DNA from 4 places in the Streptomyces sp. RPA4-2 genome. Region 3 is predicted to be linked to each of the others. Evidence: riboswitches for the same ligand, from Rfam matches in the RefSeq annotation. Region 3 holds a riboswitch; each other region holds the start of a gene.
The links. Region 3 has a riboswitch for cobalamin ahead of HEP85_RS26420 (ribonucleoside-diphosphate reductase subunit alpha). Riboswitches for the same ligand answer to the same signal wherever they lie in the genome.
Positions count from the first base shown of each region.

Region 1: it holds a riboswitch for cobalamin, as region 3 does, so the genes downstream of both, HEP85_RS43140 (CbtB-domain containing protein) here and HEP85_RS26420 (ribonucleoside-diphosphate reductase subunit alpha) in region 3, are expected to answer to the same signal.
Region 2: it holds a riboswitch for cobalamin, as region 3 does, so the genes downstream of both, metE (5-methyltetrahydropteroyltriglutamate--homocysteine S-methyltransferase) here and HEP85_RS26420 (ribonucleoside-diphosphate reductase subunit alpha) in region 3, are expected to answer to the same signal.
Region 4: it holds a riboswitch for cobalamin, as region 3 does, so the genes downstream of both, HEP85_RS10065 (cobalamin biosynthesis protein) here and HEP85_RS26420 (ribonucleoside-diphosphate reductase subunit alpha) in region 3, are expected to answer to the same signal.

Region 1 covers NZ_CP050975.2:9,758,243-9,762,447, reverse strand. Annotated here, with positions in the region: gene aceB (malate synthase A) at 1-782, shown strand, start outside; gene HEP85_RS43145 (CbtA family protein) at 1,511-2,266, opposite strand; gene HEP85_RS43140 (CbtB-domain containing protein) at 2,286-2,501, opposite strand; cobalamin riboswitch at 2,539-2,680, opposite strand; gene HEP85_RS43135 (enoyl-CoA hydratase/isomerase family protein) at 2,846-3,949, opposite strand; gene HEP85_RS43130 (acyl-CoA dehydrogenase family protein) at 3,946-4,205, opposite strand, start outside.
Region 2 covers NZ_CP050975.2:838,840-843,044, reverse strand. Annotated here, with positions in the region: gene metE (5-methyltetrahydropteroyltriglutamate--homocysteine S-methyltransferase) at 1-1,808, opposite strand, end outside; cobalamin riboswitch at 1,971-2,192, opposite strand; gene meaB (methylmalonyl Co-A mutase-associated GTPase MeaB) at 2,373-3,359, opposite strand; gene scpA (methylmalonyl-CoA mutase) at 3,365-4,205, opposite strand, start outside.
Region 3 covers NZ_CP050975.2:6,007,339-6,011,543, forward strand. Annotated here, with positions in the region: gene HEP85_RS26420 (ribonucleoside-diphosphate reductase subunit alpha) at 1-2,242, opposite strand, end outside; cobalamin riboswitch at 2,421-2,576, opposite strand; gene HEP85_RS26425 (GNAT family N-acetyltransferase) at 2,609-3,127, opposite strand; gene mctP (monocarboxylate uptake permease MctP) at 3,262-4,205, opposite strand, start outside.
Region 4 covers NZ_CP050975.2:2,357,491-2,361,695, reverse strand. Annotated here, with positions in the region: gene HEP85_RS10070 (cobyric acid synthase) at 1-931, opposite strand, end outside; gene HEP85_RS10065 (cobalamin biosynthesis protein) at 928-1,899, opposite strand; cobalamin riboswitch at 2,005-2,148, opposite strand; gene HEP85_RS10060 (hypothetical protein) at 2,336-2,560, opposite strand; gene HEP85_RS10055 (inorganic phosphate transporter) at 2,573-3,817, opposite strand; gene HEP85_RS10050 (lysozyme) at 3,997-4,205, opposite strand, start outside.

The DNA of each region.
Region 1 (4,205 bases), 3.8 Mb from region 3:
CCGGCCTCAACGCGGGCCGTTGGGACTACCTGTTCAGTCTGATCAAGACCTTCGGTCACCGCGCGGACGTCCTGCTGCCTGACCGGGCGGCTGTGACGATGACCGCGCCGTTCCTGCGCGCGTACACCGAACTGCTGGTACGCACCTGCCACCGGCGGGGGGCCCACGCCATCGGCGGCATGGCCGCCCACGTGCCGGGCCAGGACCGGGCCGCTCACGAGGCGGCCCTGGCCGAGGTCCGGCTCGACAAGGAGCGTGAGGCCGAGGACGGCTTCGACGGCTCCTGGGTCGCCCACCCCGGTCTCGTGCCGGTGTGCCGTGAGGCCTTCGACGGTGTCCTCGGCGACCGGCCCCATCAGATCGAGCGCACCCGCGGCGACACCGAGGTGGACGCCGCGGACCTGCTGCCCGTACGCCGCGTCGGCGGGCCGCCCACCGAGGAGGGCGTGCGCACCAACATCGCGGTCACGCTCCGCTACTTCGATGCCTGGCTGCGCGGCAGTGGGGCCGTCGCCCTGTACGGCCTGATGGAGGACGCGGCGACCGCGGAGATCGCCCGCGTACAGATCTGGCAGTGGCTACGGCAGCGTGCCGTCGACCGGGAGACGGTGCTGCGGCTGCTCGACGACGAACTCGCCGCACTGGGTGCCGAATACCCGTGGGCCGCCGTGGACGAGGTGCGGTCCCTCTTCGAACGCAACACCCTGGAACCGGAGTTGCCCCTGTTCTTCACCCCGGACGCCTATACCCGCCATCTCGTCCGGCACGCCGAGGCGGCCTGACGGGGCGGCCCGCGCGGAGGTTCCACCTGTACGACCAGGGTTGAGGGCCCTGGTGGATCCGGGGTCGAGGGCCCCGGTGGATCCGGACCGAGGGGTCCGGACGGCGCCGCCGGTCGAGGGTCCGGCGGCGCCGGCACTTCTGTCGGCCCGGGGTGCCGGATCCCCGAATGCCGTCACCGCATCCGAGGGGCCGGGCCGGAGACGGCGATCCGGACCGGCGAGCGTACGTGCTGAAGCCGTGCCTGACCTGAGCCGCACGCCGGGGACCACGGGACGGCCTCAGCCGCGTGACGACGAGACAGGCCGCTCGTCACCCGAATCCTGCGCGCCGGACCGGCCCCGGTGGCGTTCGAGCAGGCTCGCCAGTGCGCGGCGCAGACACTCCTGGTCCGTTTCCGCCCTGGCCGAGCGGCCCGGTCGCGGGACGCTCGTGTCCGTCCGTGGGCGGGGACACGATGTCGTGTCGCCGCCCAGCACGCACGGGCCGGCGCCGCCTTCAGGGGGACGACCGGCCAGTGCCTAGAGATCCCGCAGCAGTTCCTCGGTCCGCTTCACCTGCTGCGCCGGCACTCGCACCCGGGCGCTCCGGCCTCCGATCGCCTGTCGCAAGTCGTGGATTTGGGGAGACCGCGAGAGGGCCCCCGGATGGTTCCGGTGGGCCCTCTGCGCGAGATCGCCCGCTGATGACTCAGCGGGCGATCTCGGTAGGTCATCTCTGCGTCAATGGGTCAGTTCGGTACGGGAGTTGCTCCCGCGGGGACCGCCGCCGGCCGCGGGGCCAGCAGGCGCTGCGCCAACTCCCCGAAGACCAGGCCGAAGCCGGTCCACAGCGTGAGCTGGATGGCGAGGGCCGAGGTACGGAACCGCCACAGCAAGGTGGCCGGGAAGTCCTTCGGGACCTCGTTGATGACCGGGAGGAACTCGTACGCGATTCCGATCACGAGAGCGAAGAAGACGACCGCGGCGACGGTGGCGTACCAAGTGCCCCAACGGGGTGCGAGCCGCTTGCCGAGGATCACGGCGGCGACCGCGAGCAGCACACTCAGCACCATCATCAGGAAGTACAGCGTCGTGCGCTTGCCGATGGTGTCGGGGTCGCCGACGGACGGCGGGTTGGCCGGGTACTTCAGGAACGGCACGACGTACACCGCGAGCAGCGCGCAGCCGGACAGCAGCAGCGCGGTCGCGCGCGGGCTGAAGCGGCCGACGCGGCCGAGTGCGAAGCAGTACGCGAGGGCGGCGATGCCGCCGAAGGCCACTCCGTAGATCAGCACGCCGGTGGCGAGGCCGCCGGTGGACTGAAGGCTACGGCTGACGATCTCGACCTCGTGCCCGTGTGCCGGGGCGTGGGCCTCTTCGAATCCGATGGCATCGTCGACGCTGGGCTCGCCCAGGAAGTAGGCGACGACGAGGGCCAGCACACCGGCGGCGAGGCCGGCGAGCATGCCCCGCACGAGAAGGTTTCTGACAGTTGCGGAGTTCATGGGTGCGCGGTGTCCCTCGTCAGTGGCAGGGGAAGCCGAGGAGGTGGCGGGCGTCGTGCACCCACTCGTGAACGTCCTCGCCGGAGACGACGGAGGTGGCGCCCTGCTCGGCGCCGACGAAATAGAGCATGACCAGCATCAGGATGCCGAAGAAGACCGCCCAGGGGACGATCGTGCCGATCGGCAGTTTGGCGGGGATCGGGGTGGCTGTCGGCGGAGCGACGGTCTGCGCCATGGCAGGACCTCCTCGGGAGTTCGCGTCCCATCTCGGTGGTGCACAGGACGACAGCTGCGGGTCTGACTTGAGAGACCCCCTGCGGAGGGGGTCTCGTTCACAGTGGCGCGACCGTGCCGGATTTCCACCGGCTTCCGCCATGCCGTCGTCGATATCGCACTGACCGTACCGCGTGTCGGGTTCATGGCCAAGACCGTCCCCGCCGCCGTGATCTTCGTCTCGCCAGGCGGGGCGGCCGCCGTGACCTGTGGGTCAGCGGTGGGGGAAGCGGGCCGACCGCTTCCCGGCGAAGACGCTCATGGGCCACCCGTACGCCCCCTGCTGGATGAACGCGACGGCCCGGCTCACCTGGGCGCCTCCCGCGTGATGTCGGGTGCGGCAAGGCCGAGTTCACGCTCGCCGAGCGGGGTGAAGAAGCGTGCGACGTCCGCGTCGGAGACCTCGGCGAGCGTCGGCGGCGACCAACGCGGTTCGCGGTCCTTGTCGATGACCTGGGCCCGGATGCCCTCCACGAGGTCCGGTTCGGTGAGTGCCGCGCAGGAGACGCGGTATTCCTGGTCGAGCACCTCCTCCAGGGAGCCGGGCCGACGGGCTCCGCGCATCGCGGCGAGGGTGACCTTGAGGGCGGTGGGTGACTTGGTGAGCAGGGTCTCGGCGGCCTCCTTGGCCGCGCTGTCCCCGTGATCCAGCAAGCGGCCCACGATCTCCTCGACGGTGCGGGCGGAGTAACAGGCGTCGATCCAGCGCCGTGCTTCCGCGAGGCCCCCGGGCGGCGCGTCCCTGACGTGACGGCCCAGAACTTCCCGTACCGGCGCGTGAGCGAGGTCCTGGACGAGTCGTGGCAGGGAGTCGGACGGCACGTACTGGTCGGACAGCCCGCACAGCAGGGCGTCGCCCGCGCCCACCGGGGTTCCGGTCAGCGCCAGGTGTGTGCCCAGTTCGCCGGGCGCGAGAGCGAGGAGGTAGGTGCCGCCCACGTCCGGGACGAAGCCGATACCGGTCTCGGGCATCGCGATCCGGGAACGCTCGGTGGCGATCCGTACGCTGCCGTGCGCGGAGACACCGACGCCGCCGCCCATCACGATGCCGTCCATCACGGCGACATACGGTTTCGGGTAGCGCGCGATACGGGCGTTGAGCCGGTACTCGTCGCGCCAGAAGGCCATCGACGCCGCGCCGTCCCCGTTCCGGGCGTCGTCGTGGATGGCGCGGATGTCGCCGCCCGCGCACAGGCCCCGCTCCCCCGCGCCGGTCACGACGACGGTCTCCACGGCCGGGTCGTGTTCCCAGACCGTGAGCGCCGAGTCGATGCGGCGGACCATGGTGTGGGTGAGGGCGTTGAGCGCCCGGGGCCGGTTGAGGGTGAGGTACGCGGCGCGCCCCTCGGTACGCAGGAGTACGGAGTCGTCGGTGCCGGTGACCGCCCCGGCGTCGTGGGCGCCGGTCATCCGAACACCCCCATCAGGCCGCGGGCCACGTTGACGCGCATGTTCTCGTTGGTTCCTTCCAGGATCCGGTGGACACGGAGATCGAGGACGATCCTCTCGATGCCATGGTCGCTCAGGCGGCCGTCGCCGTTGCGCGGGGGCGGGACCCGGTCGGCCACGGAGCATCCGGTGGCGGTGGCGAACCGTCCGGCCATGGTGCGCAGGGCCGTGTCGCGCGGCGCATCGACGCCTCCGGTCGCGCCACGCATGTCGTCTC
Region 2 (4,205 bases), 5.2 Mb from region 3:
AGGTCGTCGACCTCGTCGCGGAGGGCGAGTGCGACCTGGCGGGCGGTGTCGCCGAGGGGCTGGTCGTCGCGGACGAAGGACCAGGCGAGCATGGTGACCGGTCCCGTGAGCATGCCCTTGACCGGCTTGGTGGTGAGCGACTGGGCGTACGTGGTCCAGCGCACCGTCATCGGTTCGGGCCGTGAGATGTCGCCGGCCAGGATCGGCGGGCGGACGTAGCGGGTGCCGTACGACTGGACCCACCCGTGCTGTGTGGTGAGGTAACCCGTGAGCTGTTCGGCGAAGTACTGCACCATGTCGTTGCGTTCGGCCTCGCCGTGCACCAGGACGTCGATGCCGGCCTTCTCCTGGAAGGAGATCACCTCGCCGATCTCGGCCCTGATGAGTTCCTCGTACCCGGCGACGTCGATCCGGCCGGTCCGCAGATCGGCCCGTGCGGTGCGCAGTTCGGCGGTCTGCGGGAAGGACCCGATGGTGGTGGTCGGCAGGAGGGGGAGGCCCAGGTGCGCGCGCTGGGCGGTGGCCCGCTCGGCGTACGGCTGGGAGCGACGGGCATCGGTGTCCGTGACGGCGGTGGTGCGGCCGCGGACCGCCGGGTCGTGGGTGATCGCGGAGGCCGCCCGGGAGGCGAGGTCGGCCCGGTTCGCGGCCAGTTCGGCGGCGATGGTGTCGGTGCCCCGGGCGAGGCCCTCGGCGAGGGTGGCGATCTCGGTCGTCTTCTGGCGGGCGAAGGCGAGCCAGTGCAGGATCTGCGGGTCGATGTCCCGTTCGGCGGACGCGTCGAGCGGTACGTGCAGGAGCGAGCAGGAGGCGGAGACGTCCACCCGGTCGGCGAGCCCGAGCAGGGTGCCGAGTGTGCCGAGGGACCTCTCCAGGTTGTTGACCCAGATGTTGCGGCCGTCGACCACGCCGGCCACCAGACGCTTTCCGGGCAGTCCGCCGACAGCGGCCAGGGCGTCGAGGTTGGCGGCGGCCGCGCCGGTGAAGTCCAGCGCGAGGCCGTCCACCGGGGCCTTGGCCAGTACGGGCAGGGCGTCGCCGAGGCGGTCGAAGTACGAGGCGAGCAGCAGCTTCGGCCGGTCGGTCAGCGCGCCGAGGCCGCGGTAGGCGCGCGCGGCGGCGTTGAGTTCGGCGGGGGTGCGGTCCTGGACCAGAGCGGGCTCGTCGAGCTGCACCCAGTCGGCTCCCGCCGCGCGGAGGTCGGCGAGCACCTCGGCGTAGACGGGCAGCAGCCGGTCCAGCAGGGTCAGCGGTTCGAAGTCCGCGGCGACACCGGGCGCCGGCTTGGCCAGCAGGAGATAGGTGACCGGACCGACGAGGACGGGCCGGGCCGCGTGACCGAGGGCGATCGCCTCCCTGAGCTGCCCGACCTGGTGTGCGGAGTCGGTCCTGAACACCGTGTCCGGACCCAACTCCGGTACCAGGTAGTGGTAGTTGGTGTCGAACCACTTGGTCATCTCCAGCGGCGCCACGTCCTGGGTGCCGCGCGCCATCGCGAAGTACCCGTCGAGCGGGTCGGCTTCGACGGCCTTGCGGTGCCGCTCGGGGACGGCGCCGACCATGACACTGGTGTCGAGGACGTGGTCGTAGTACGAGAAGTCGCCGGTCGGCACCTCGTGGATGCCGGATTCCGCCAGGTGCCGCCAGTTCGACCGGCGCAGACCGGCGGCGGTCTCCCGGAGGGCGTCGGCGGTGGTCCGGCCCTTCCAGTAGCCCTCGATCGCCTTCTTCAGCTCACGGTCGGGACCTTGGCGGGGGTAGCCGTACACGGTGGCTCGTGCTGCCGCGGCTGCGGGCTTGGCTGTCACGGAAATCTCCTTCGCGAGATGTCTCGTCGGGATCCCGACGACGGGACGCGAACGCGAAGGGGTGACGAACCGGGCGGAATCCGCCCGCGCCACGAGGCGCGGTCGACCGCCGGTATGTACGCCGACCCGCCCACGAGGTCACCGGGATGTCCGCGCGCGAACGGTCGCGTGCGGGCAACGGGCAGGTCTTCGGACTCGCGGGCGCGGCTTCCCCGAAGGGCATCCACCTACTGGCCGTCGCTTCCCGGACCCGGTCGGGCCCAGTGCGTATGACGGCGTTCGTTCCCACTCACCGCTGCGGGGCAGTCCCGGATTCCCACCGGGTTCCCTCTTACGACGCATCCCGCCTGGCGGACGGGGCGAACCAGCTGCACAGGCCACCCTAGGGGGCGACACGGTCCCGTGGCGTGAGCGGCTCACATCGCGGACGGTGACATGGGACACCGTCCGCGGTCGCCCACGGCTCGGCGGCGCGTGTTCCAGGGGCGGCGCGGGCAGGCACCGTGTCCGTCGCGCCAACACGGTGCCGCGTCCCGTCGTGGACGGGCGGAGTGCCCTGACGCGTCAGCCTTCCGCGCCGCCGAACACGCCCAGGATGCGTTCCGCCGCCAGCGTGGCCGTCAACTCCCCGTCCCGCACCTGCTGTTCGAGGGCGGGCGTGAGGGCTCGTACCGCCGGATCCGCGTGCAGCCGGCCGAGGAGCTCGTCGCGGACCATCGTCCAGGTCCAGTCGACCTGCTGGTCGCGGCGCTTGGCGGCGAGGCGGCCGGTCGAGTCGAGCAGGACGCGGTGCTGTTCGAGGCGCTCCCAGACGGCTTCCAGGCCGGTCGACTCGCGGGCGCTGCAACTCAGCACGGGGGGAGTCCAGGCCGCGTCCACCGGATGCATCAGACGAAGGGCGCCCGCCAACTCCCGTGCCGCGGAACGCGCGTCCCGCTCGTGCGGGCCGTCCGCCTTGTTGACGGTGATCACGTCCGCGAGCTCCAGGACCCCCTTCTTGATGCCTTGCAACTGGTCGCCGGTGCGGGCCAGCGTGAGCAGCAGGAAGGAGTCGACCATGTTCGCCACCGCGGTCTCCGACTGGCCGACACCCACCGTCTCCACCAGGATCACGTCGTAGCCCGCCGCCTCCATCACCACCATCGACTCCCGTGTCGCCTTCGCCACGCCGCCGAGGGTGCCGGCGGTGGGGGAGGGGCGTACGAAAGCGGCGGGGTCCACCGCCAGGCGCTCCATACGGGTCTTGTCACCCAGGATCGAACCGCCCGTACGGGTCGACGAGGGGTCGACGGCGAGCACCGCGACCCGGTGCCCGAGCGAGGTGAGCATTGTGCCGAGCGCGTCGATGAAGGTCGACTTGCCCACACCCGGCACCCCGGTGATGCCGATGCGCCGGGCGTTGCCGCCGTGGGGCAGCAACTGGGTCAGCAGCGCCTGCCCGAGGGACCGGTGATCGGCCCGGGTGGACTCGACGAGAGTGATGGCCCGCGCGATGTACGCACGCTTCCCGTCGAGTACGCCCTTCACATAGGAGTCGAGGTCGATCGCCATGGGCCTCAGCCGTGTCCGAGACCGGTGGCCAGCCGTTCCACCAGGTCGTGCGCCGCGTCCGGGATCACCGTTCCCGGCGGGAAGACGGCCGCCGCGCCCATCTCCAGCAGGGTCGGCACGTCCTGCGGCGGAATCACCCCGCCCACCACGATCATGATGTCCTCGCGTCCCTCCTCCGCCAGTTGCTCCCGCAGCGCCGGGACCAGGGTGAGGTGCCCGGCGGCCAGCGAGGACACCCCGACGATGTGCACGTCGGCCTCGACGGCCTGCCGTGCCACCTCGGCCGGGGTCTGGAACAGCGGGCCGACGTCCACGTCGAAGCCGAGGTCGGCGAAGGCCGTGGCGATGACCTTCTGCCCGCGGTCATGGCCGTCCTGGCCCATCTTGGCCACCAGGATGCGCGGCCGGCGGCCCTCGGACTCCTCGAAGGCGTCCACCCGGGTGCGGGTGCGCTCGACGGACGGCGACTCGCCTGCTTCGTTGCGGTACACACCCGAGATCGTACGGATCTGGCTCGCGTGCCGCCCGTACACCTTCTCCAGAGCGTCGGAGATCTCACCGACGGTGGCCTTGGCGCGGGCCGCGTTCACCGCCAGCTCCAGCAGGTTGCCGGTGCCCCCGGCGGCCGCCGTCAGCGCACGCAGCGACTCCTGGCACGCGGACTCGTCGCGCTCCGCGCGCAGCCGGCGCAGCTTCTCGATCTGCTGGGTCCGTACGGAGGAGTTGTCGACCTTGAGGACATCGATCTGTTCGTCGGTGTCGACCCGGTACTTGTTGACGCCGATGACCGGCTGACGGCCCGAGTCGATCCGGGCCTGGGTGCGGGCCGCGGCCTCCTCCACGCGC
Region 3 (4,205 bases):
GGGTCGCCGGGCGCGAGCGCAGGTAGTACGTCGTCTTCAGGCCCGACTTCCAGGCGTACGCGTACATCGAGGAGAGCTTGCCGATGGTCGGCGTCTCCAGGAAGAGGTTCAGCGACTGGGCCTGGTCCAGGAACGGGGTACGGGCCGCGGCCATGTCGATGAGGCCGCGCTGCGGGATCTCCCACGCCGTGCGGTACAGGTCGCGGACGTCCTGCGGCACCCAGGTGAAGCCCTGCACCGAGCCGTTCGCCTCGCGCAGCGCCTCCCGGGTCTGCGCGTCCCACACCCCGAGCTTCTTCAGCTCGGCCACAAGGTAGGAGTTGACCTGGAGGAACTCACCGGACAGCGTCTCGCGCTTGAAGAGGTTCGAGACCTGCGGCTCGATGCACTCGTACACGCCCGCGATGGACGCGATCGTCGCGGTGGGCGCGATGGCGAGCAGCAGCGAGTTGCGCATGCCGACCGCGGCGATGCGCTCCCGCAGCGCCGCCCAGCGCTCCGGCCAGTTCAGCTCGACGTCGAAGTGGTCGGGGTGCAGCACACCGCGGGCGGTACGGGTCTTCTCCCAGGCCGGCAGCGGGCCGTTGCGCTCGGCGAGGTCGGCGGAGGCCTCGTAGGCGGCGAGCATGATGCGCTCGGCGATACGGGTGGAGAGCGCGCGGGCGGCGGGCGAGTCGAAGGGCAGACGCAGCTTGAAGAAGACGTCCTGGAGGCCCATCGCGCCGAGGCCGACGGGGCGCCACTTGGCGTTCGACCGGCCCGCCTGCTCGGTCGGGTAGAAGTTGATGTCGACGACGCGGTCGAGGAAGGTGACGGCGGTGCGGACCGTCTCGTCCAGACGCTCCCAGTCGAGATCGCCGGTCGTCGTGTCGACGAACGCGCCGAGGTTGACCGAGCCGAGGTTGCAGACGGCCGTCTCCCCGTCGTCCGTGACCTCCAGGATCTCGGTGCACAGGTTCGAGGAGTGCACGGTGTGGCCCGGCTCCGCCGTCTGGTTGGCCGTGCGGTTGGCGGCGTCCTTGAAGGTCATCCAGCCGTTGCCGGTCTGCGCCAGGGTGCGCATCATGCGGCCGTAGAGGTCGCGGGCCGGGATGGTCTTCTTCGCCAGGCCCTTCGCCTCCGCCGCACGGTACGCCGCGTCGAACTCGGCGCCCCACAGGTCGACCAGTCCGGGCACGTCGGAGGGGGAGAAGAGGGACCACTGCGCGTCGGCGTCGACCCGGCGCATGAACTCGTCCGGGATCCAGTGCGCGAGGTTCAGGTTGTGCGTACGGCGGGCGTCCTCGCCGGTGTTGTCACGCAGCTCCAGGAACTCCTCGATGTCGGAGTGCCAGGTCTCCAGGTAGACCGCGGCGGCGCCCTTGCGCCGGCCGCCCTGGTTCACCGCGGCGACCGAGGCGTCGAGGGTCTTCAGGAACGGGACGATGCCGTTGGAGTGCCCGTTCGTGCCGCGGATCAGTGAACCGCGGGAGCGGATGCGGGAGTAGGACAGCCCGATACCGCCCGCGTGCTTCGACAGGCGCGCGACCTGGTGGTAGCGGTCGTAGATGGAGTCCAGCTCGTCCAGCGGGGAGTCGAGGAGGTAGCAGGACGACATCTGGGGGTGCCGCGTACCGGAGTTGAAGAGCGTGGGGGAGGAGGGGAGGTAGTCCAGCCGGCTCATCAGGCCGTAGAGCGCGGCCACTTCGTCGACGGACCGGGCCGTGTCGTCCTCCGCCAGGCCGGACGCCACCCGGAGCATGAAGTGCTGGGGGGTCTCGACGACCTTGCGGGTGATCGGGTGCCGGAGCAGGTAGCGGCTGTGCAGGGTGCGCAGGCCGAAGTAGCCGAAGCGGTCGTCGCCCGCGGTGTCGATCAGCGCGTCCAGGCGGGCCGCGTGAAGGTCGACGAAGTCCGCCGTGCGGTCGGCGATCAGACCCTCGCGCCGGCCCGTGGTGATGGACTCGGAGAACGTCGTGACGCCCTGCGAGGCGGCCTCCTCGGCGATGCCGACCGTCAGCAGCCTGGCGGCCAGCCGCGAGTACACGGGGTCCTCGGAGATGAGGCCGGCGGCCGCCTCGGTGGCCAGCTCGCGCAGTTCCGCGTCGTCCGCGTGCGTGGACCGGCCGCGCAGCGCGGCGGCGGCGACCCGGCCGGGGTCGGCGCCGGGGAGGTCGGCGGTGAAGTCGGTCAGGGTACGCAGCAGCGTGGTACCGGGACCGTCCGTCTCCACCGGGGCCCGCTGCGCGGACTCCGCTTCCACCGGGGCCTGCTGGGCGGAAACTGAAACCGGGTCGGCTGGCGCGATGGTCACTTGGGGCTCTCCCTCGCTCGGCACGGGGCCTGGCGGAGGGCAGCGGGACACGCGACTCGGTTACGGGTACGCGTGCGTCCACCGGCCCATTCCACGAGGCCCGGACGTCGTCGGCGCCCGGGCCGGCTGGCCGGGGCACGCTGTCGGCAGGTCCTCGGACTGAAGCCCGTGCGCGAATGCGCACAAGTACACCGTTGCGGGACAGTTCCGGATTCGCACCGGATTCCCCTGCGACGACAGCGAGCATGAGCATACATCTAGTGCCGGGCTGAGGAAGCACCCCCACATGTTGTGCCGTGTCGGCTTCGGAGGGCGCTACGGAGTGTGCCTGAGGGTCAACTCGTAGGTGAGGAGGAAGACGTCGTCGAGGTGCGGAACCGGGTTCCAGTCGCGCTCCGGGGCGCGGGTGAAGCCGAGGCGTTCGTAGAGGCGGTGGGCGGTGCGCATGGTGCGCTGGGTGGACAGCACCACGCGCGCACAGCCCCCGGTGGCCCGTGCGCGGTCGACGCAGGCGCCCACGAGGGCCGCGCCCGCACCCCGGCCGCGGGCCTCGCGCGCGACGGCGAGCATCCGGATCTCGGCCTCGCCGGGCCGTGCGATGTCGGCCATGGGGCCGCCCCGGGGGACGAAGGTCACGCCGCCGAGGACCTGTTCCCCCTCGACCGCGACGAGCACCTCGGCCGCGGCGGCCCGCTTCGCGACGTCCCGCAGCTCTCCGAGATACGGGTCGCCCTCCCCGAAGTCGAGCAGCCCGTCCCCGAGATAGGCCCGCACGGTGATCTCGCCGACGCAGGGGTACTCCTCCGGCCGCGCGGGCCTGATGACGATGTCCATGCCGGGAGTGTGCCCCGGACGCACGGCGGCGGGCCGCCGGATCTCTCTCCGGCGGCCCGCTCCCTGGTACCGCTGTCCCGGACCGCGCCCGGCGGTGCCCGCCCGTGGGAGCGGGCGGGACTTTCGCAAGGCGCCTAGTGGCCCGCCTCCGCGGTGGCCGGGGGCAGTTCGACCTGGACTCCCGGGTCGCCCGCGTCCGCCGTGTAGTCCGCCGGTGACGTCTCGTCCACGCCGTCGGGCGCCTTGAACGCCCGCAGGGCGAAGGTGAGGACGACGGAGACCACCACGTTCATGACGAACGCCGTCAGACCGATGTAGCCGATCTCCCCGATCCCCGGGATCTCCTTCGAGCTGCCGCCGAAGTGCGCTTGCGTCGGTGAGGCGACCCCGTAGGCGGCGAGCGTGCCGTAGAGCATGCCGACCGCCCAGCCGCCGAGCAGCGCCCAGCGGTGGAACCAGCGCGTGAACAGACCGCCGACCAGGGCCGGGAAGGTCTGCAGGATCCAGATGCCGCCCAGGAGCTGGAAGTTGATGGCGACCGTCTTGTCCATCGTCAGGACGAAGACCAGCGCGCCCACCTTCACCAGGAGCGAGACCAGCTTGGAGACCTTCGTCTCCTGCTGCGGGGTCGCGTCCGGATTGATGAAGTCCCTGTAGATGTTGCGGGTGAAGAGGTTCGCGGCCGCGATGGACATGATGGCCGCGGGGACGAGGGCTCCGATGCCGATCGCGGCGAAGGCCACACCCGCGAACCAGTCCGGGAACATGTCCTCGAAGAGCTGCGGGATGGCGAGCTGGCCGTTGGTGACCTTCACCCCGGCCGCGATCGCCATGAAGCCGAGCAGGGCGAGCAGGCCCAGCATCAGGGAGTAGAGCGGCAGGATCGTGGTGTTGCGCCGGATCACCTCACGGCTGCGGCTGGACAGCGTCGCGGTGATCGAGTGCGGGTACATGAACAGGGCGAGCGCGGAGCCGAGTGCCAGGGTGGCGTAGGTCCACTGCCCTGCCTGGGCCGGTACGATCCCGCCCGCGCCGGCCGCGGCGTACTTCTCGCTCGCCGAGTGGAAGATCTCGTCGA
Region 4 (4,205 bases), 3.6 Mb from region 3:
TGCCCCGGGTCCCCGGCACGACGACCAGGTCCGCGTCGGCCAGTTCCGCGGCCCGGTCCACGAACCGCACGACGACGCCGGGTTCGGCGGCCAGCGCGTCCACGTCCGTGAAGTTGGACATCAGCGGGACCGCGCAGACCGCGACGCGCAGGACGTCCTCGCCGACGGGCTCGGCGACCGCCGACTCCCGCACGGCACCGCGCAGCGACACACGCAGGCCGTCCTCCTCGTCGATCCCGAGGCCGTGCCGGAAGGGCAGGACCCCGTACGTACGGCGTCCGGTGAGGTCCTTCAGCATGTCGAGTCCGGGCTCCAGCAGGGACACGTCGCCGCGGAACTTGTTGACCAGGAACCCGGCGACGAACTCCTGGTCCTCGCGGGACAGCAGCGCGACCGTCCCGAAGAACGAGGCGAACACGCCGCCGCGGTCGATGTCGCCGACGACGAGCACGGGCAGCCGCGCGTTGCGCGCGATCCCCATGTTCACGATGTCGGTCCGCCGCAGATTGATCTCGGCAGGACTGCCGGCCCCCTCACAGATCACCGCGTCATACGTGCCCCGCAACTCGGCGAGGCAGTCCAGCACGGTGCCCAGGAGCTGTCGCTGCCGCCCGCCGTGGTAGCCGCGGGCGGTCATCTCGCCCACCGGCCTGCCCATGAGCACGACCTGACTGCTCCGGTCGCTGCCCGGCTTGAGCAGCACGGGGTTCATGAGCGCGGTCGGTTCCACGCGGGCGGCCTGCGCCTGCATGGCCTGGGCGCGCCCGATCTCGGCGCCCTCGCGGGTCACGAAGGAGTTCAGGGACATGTTCTGCGCCTTGAAGGGCGCGACCTTGACGCCCTGGCGCACCAGCCACCGGCAGATCCCGGCGGTCACGACGCTCTTGCCGGCGTCGGAGGTGGTTCCGGCGACGAGGAGACCGCCGTTCATGTCGTACGCCCCTTCGGGAGAGGTCCGCCCGCGAGCAGCCGCCCGGCCAGCAGCCGTCCCGCGGCACTCACGCCGAGGGCGAGCCAACTGACGCGCCGCGACAGCCTCACGGCCCGTTCGATGTCGCCGACGCGCACGGCACGCCCGCCGACGTTGAGGACGGGCCGGTGCTCGACCCGGCCGGCGTAGGAGAGGGTCCCGCCGAGCCGTACCCCGAGTGATCCGGCGAACGAGGCTTCCACGGGCCCGGCGTTGGGGCTCGGATGCCGGCGGGCGTCGGTACGCCAGGCGCGCACCGCCCCGCGCGGGTCGTCGCCGGCGACGGTGGCGAGCGCCGCGGTCAGCCGTGCTCCCGGCCAGCCCGCGACGTCGTCGAGGCGCGCGGAGGCCCAGCCGTAGCGCCGGTACCTGGCGGATCTGTGCCCGACCATGGCGTCGAGCGTGTTCACGGCGCGGAACGCGACCAGTCCGGGCACACCGCCGACGGCTCCCCACACCAGGGCGCCCACCACGGCGTCGGAGGTGTTCTCGGCGACGGACTCGACGACGGCGCGCGCGATGCCGTCGCGGTCCAGTGCCAGAGGGTCGCGCCCGCACAGGTGCGGCAGCCGCGCGCGGGCGGCCTCGACGTCACCGGCGCCGAGCGCGGCACCGATCGCCCGCGCCTCGCGCCCGAGGGAGGTGCCCCCGACGACGGCCCAAGTGGCCGCGGCGGTCAGGGCGATGGAGGCGGCACGGGAACGGCGTACGCCACGGTTCGCGAGCGCGGCGAGCGCACCGGCGCCGCCGACACAGACGGTGGTGTGCAGCGCTCCCCAGCCGCGGTGGTCGCGCCACAGCATCCGCTCCACGGCTCCCGCGGTCCGCCCGAACGCGGCGACCGGATGGCCCCGGCGGGGATCGCCGAGCAGCAGGTCGCCGAGGAGGCCGGTGGCGGCGCCGTACGCGAAGACGCGATCGGCACGCACGGGGTCAGCCCGCCGTGGGGTGAAGTGGAACCCTCGTACTCATCAAGACCCGCAACGGGCAGCCGCGCATGGCGATATGTCCTCACTCAGGGTGTCCGCGCCCTGGTTCGACGAGACCGGCGGTGAGAGTTCCTGGCTCCCGGGGAGTTCCTTCCCCGGTCACAGTGGCGGGACCGCGCCGGATTCACACCGGCTTCCTCTTCTGTCGCCGTACTTGGCTCCGGCAGTCCACCACGGGTTGCAGGACCCGTCAACTTGCCGTTGACCTGCGAGGGGAGAGTGTGCGAAGGCCCACATGGCGAGGGGCGGGGGAGGACGCGTGCGGGGGGTGCGGCACGGCATACGCGTGGGGTGCGGGACGGCGATCCGTCCCGCACCCCACGTGAAGTGATGCCCGTTTCAGGCTGTTTGCCGCCGCGCGGTCACCGCCGCGGGGTCATTTGCCGACGATGAGATAGATCCCGTAGGCCACCGCCGCCGCGCACGCGGCGAAGCAGACGTACGCGCCGGTGACCGCGAGGGCGGCCGAACCGCCCTGGGCGGACGCGGACTCGCGCTTGGTGAGGCCGATGATGCCGAGGGTGAAGAGGCCGACGAGGGCCACGGTGACCACGAGGCTGACTCCGAAGACGGAGCCGAGGGCTGCCCAGTCGATGTTCATGCTGTTCCGTCCTTACACCGTGGCCGGGCGGGTGGGCTCCGCGTCCGGGGACGGGATGGTGGTCTTCAGATCGCCGGACAGGTCTCCGGTGACGGGGCCCGCGGGCGGCGGGGTGACCGCGGCCATCGCGGTGGTGACGATGCCGGCCGGCTCGGCGGCGGCGTCGTTGACGTTGTCGATGGTGACCGGCTGGCGGCGGGACAGCGTCCAGATGGTGCCGGCGCCGGCGACCAGCAGCGCGCCGGTGAGGACGATGCCCCAGGTGCCCTGCTTCGTCAGGAACTCGGCGGCGGCACCGGCCAGTCCGGCGGCCGGCAGGGTCAGGCCCCAGGCGACGAACATCCGGGTCGCGGTGGACCAGCGGACGACACCGCCCTTGCGGCCGAGGCCCGAGCCCATCACGGCACCGGAGCAGACCTGGGTGGTGGAGAGGGAGAAGCCGATGTGCGAGGAGGCCAGGATGGCCGTCGCGGCGCTGGTCTGGGCGGCGAAGCCCTGCTGCGGCGCGAGGTCGGTCAGACCCTTGCCCATCGTGCGGATGATGCGCCAGCCGCCCAGGTAGGTGCCGAGCGCTATGGCGGTACCGGCCGAGACGATGACCCAGGTGGGAGGGTTCGAGCCGGGGGCGATCACACCGCCGGTGACCAGGGCGAGGGTGATGATGCCCATCGTCTTCTGCGCGTCGTTCGTGCCGTGCGCCAGCGAGACCAGACCGGCCGAGGCGATCTGGCCGGCGCGGTAGCCCTTGGCGGTCGCCTTCTGGTCGGCGCGGTTGCTGATCCGGTACGTCAGCCGGGTGGCCAGCATCGCGGCGAGTCCGGCCACGATGGGCGCGGCGACCGCGGGGAGCAGCACCTTGGTGACGACGGTCGAGCCGTTCACCGACGACCAGCCGGCCGACATGACCGCGGCGCCGATCAGACCGCCGAACAGTGCGTGGGAGGAACTGGAGGGCAGACCCAGGAGCCAGGTCAGCAGATTCCAGAGGATGGCGCCGACGAGCGCCGCGAAGATCACTTCGGTACGTATGCCCTCTTCGTTGATGAGTCCGCCGGAGATCGTCTTGGCGACCTCCACGGAGAGGAACGCACCGACGAGATTCAGCACGGCGGACATGGCCACCGCCGTCTTGGGCTTCAGAGCGCCGGTCGAGATGGTCGTCGCCATCGCGTTGGCAGTGTCGTGGAAACCGTTCGTGAAATCGAACACGAGAGCGGTGACGATCACGATTCCGAGGAGGAGCGTGATGTGTTCCATTTACCCAGGCTTCTGTTTGACGTCAGTGGCACGTGGACCGTAGGCAACCTGAGTGAACGGAAGATGAACTGAGGCAGGCTTAGGGGTGTATCGAACCACGGATCACCCCTCCGCTTGCACCGGTGTGGATGCCGGAGGGATGACCCGTGGTTCGAACGAAGGCGGAATATCGGGCTCCGCTAGCCCTTCGCGAGCCTCTTCAGCCGTGCCGTGGATCCGTTGAAGAGATTCTGGTCACCCGGCAGGGTCCCCTTGTTGTCGTACTGCCAGAACGTCCAGGCCGACCAGCCGCCCGGCAGTGCGCCGATGTCCGCGCTGTCGTAGCGGGCCAGCCAGAGGGGGTGGTCCGCGGCGAAGGCGTGGCTGTCCCCGGTGCAGGTGTTCCACC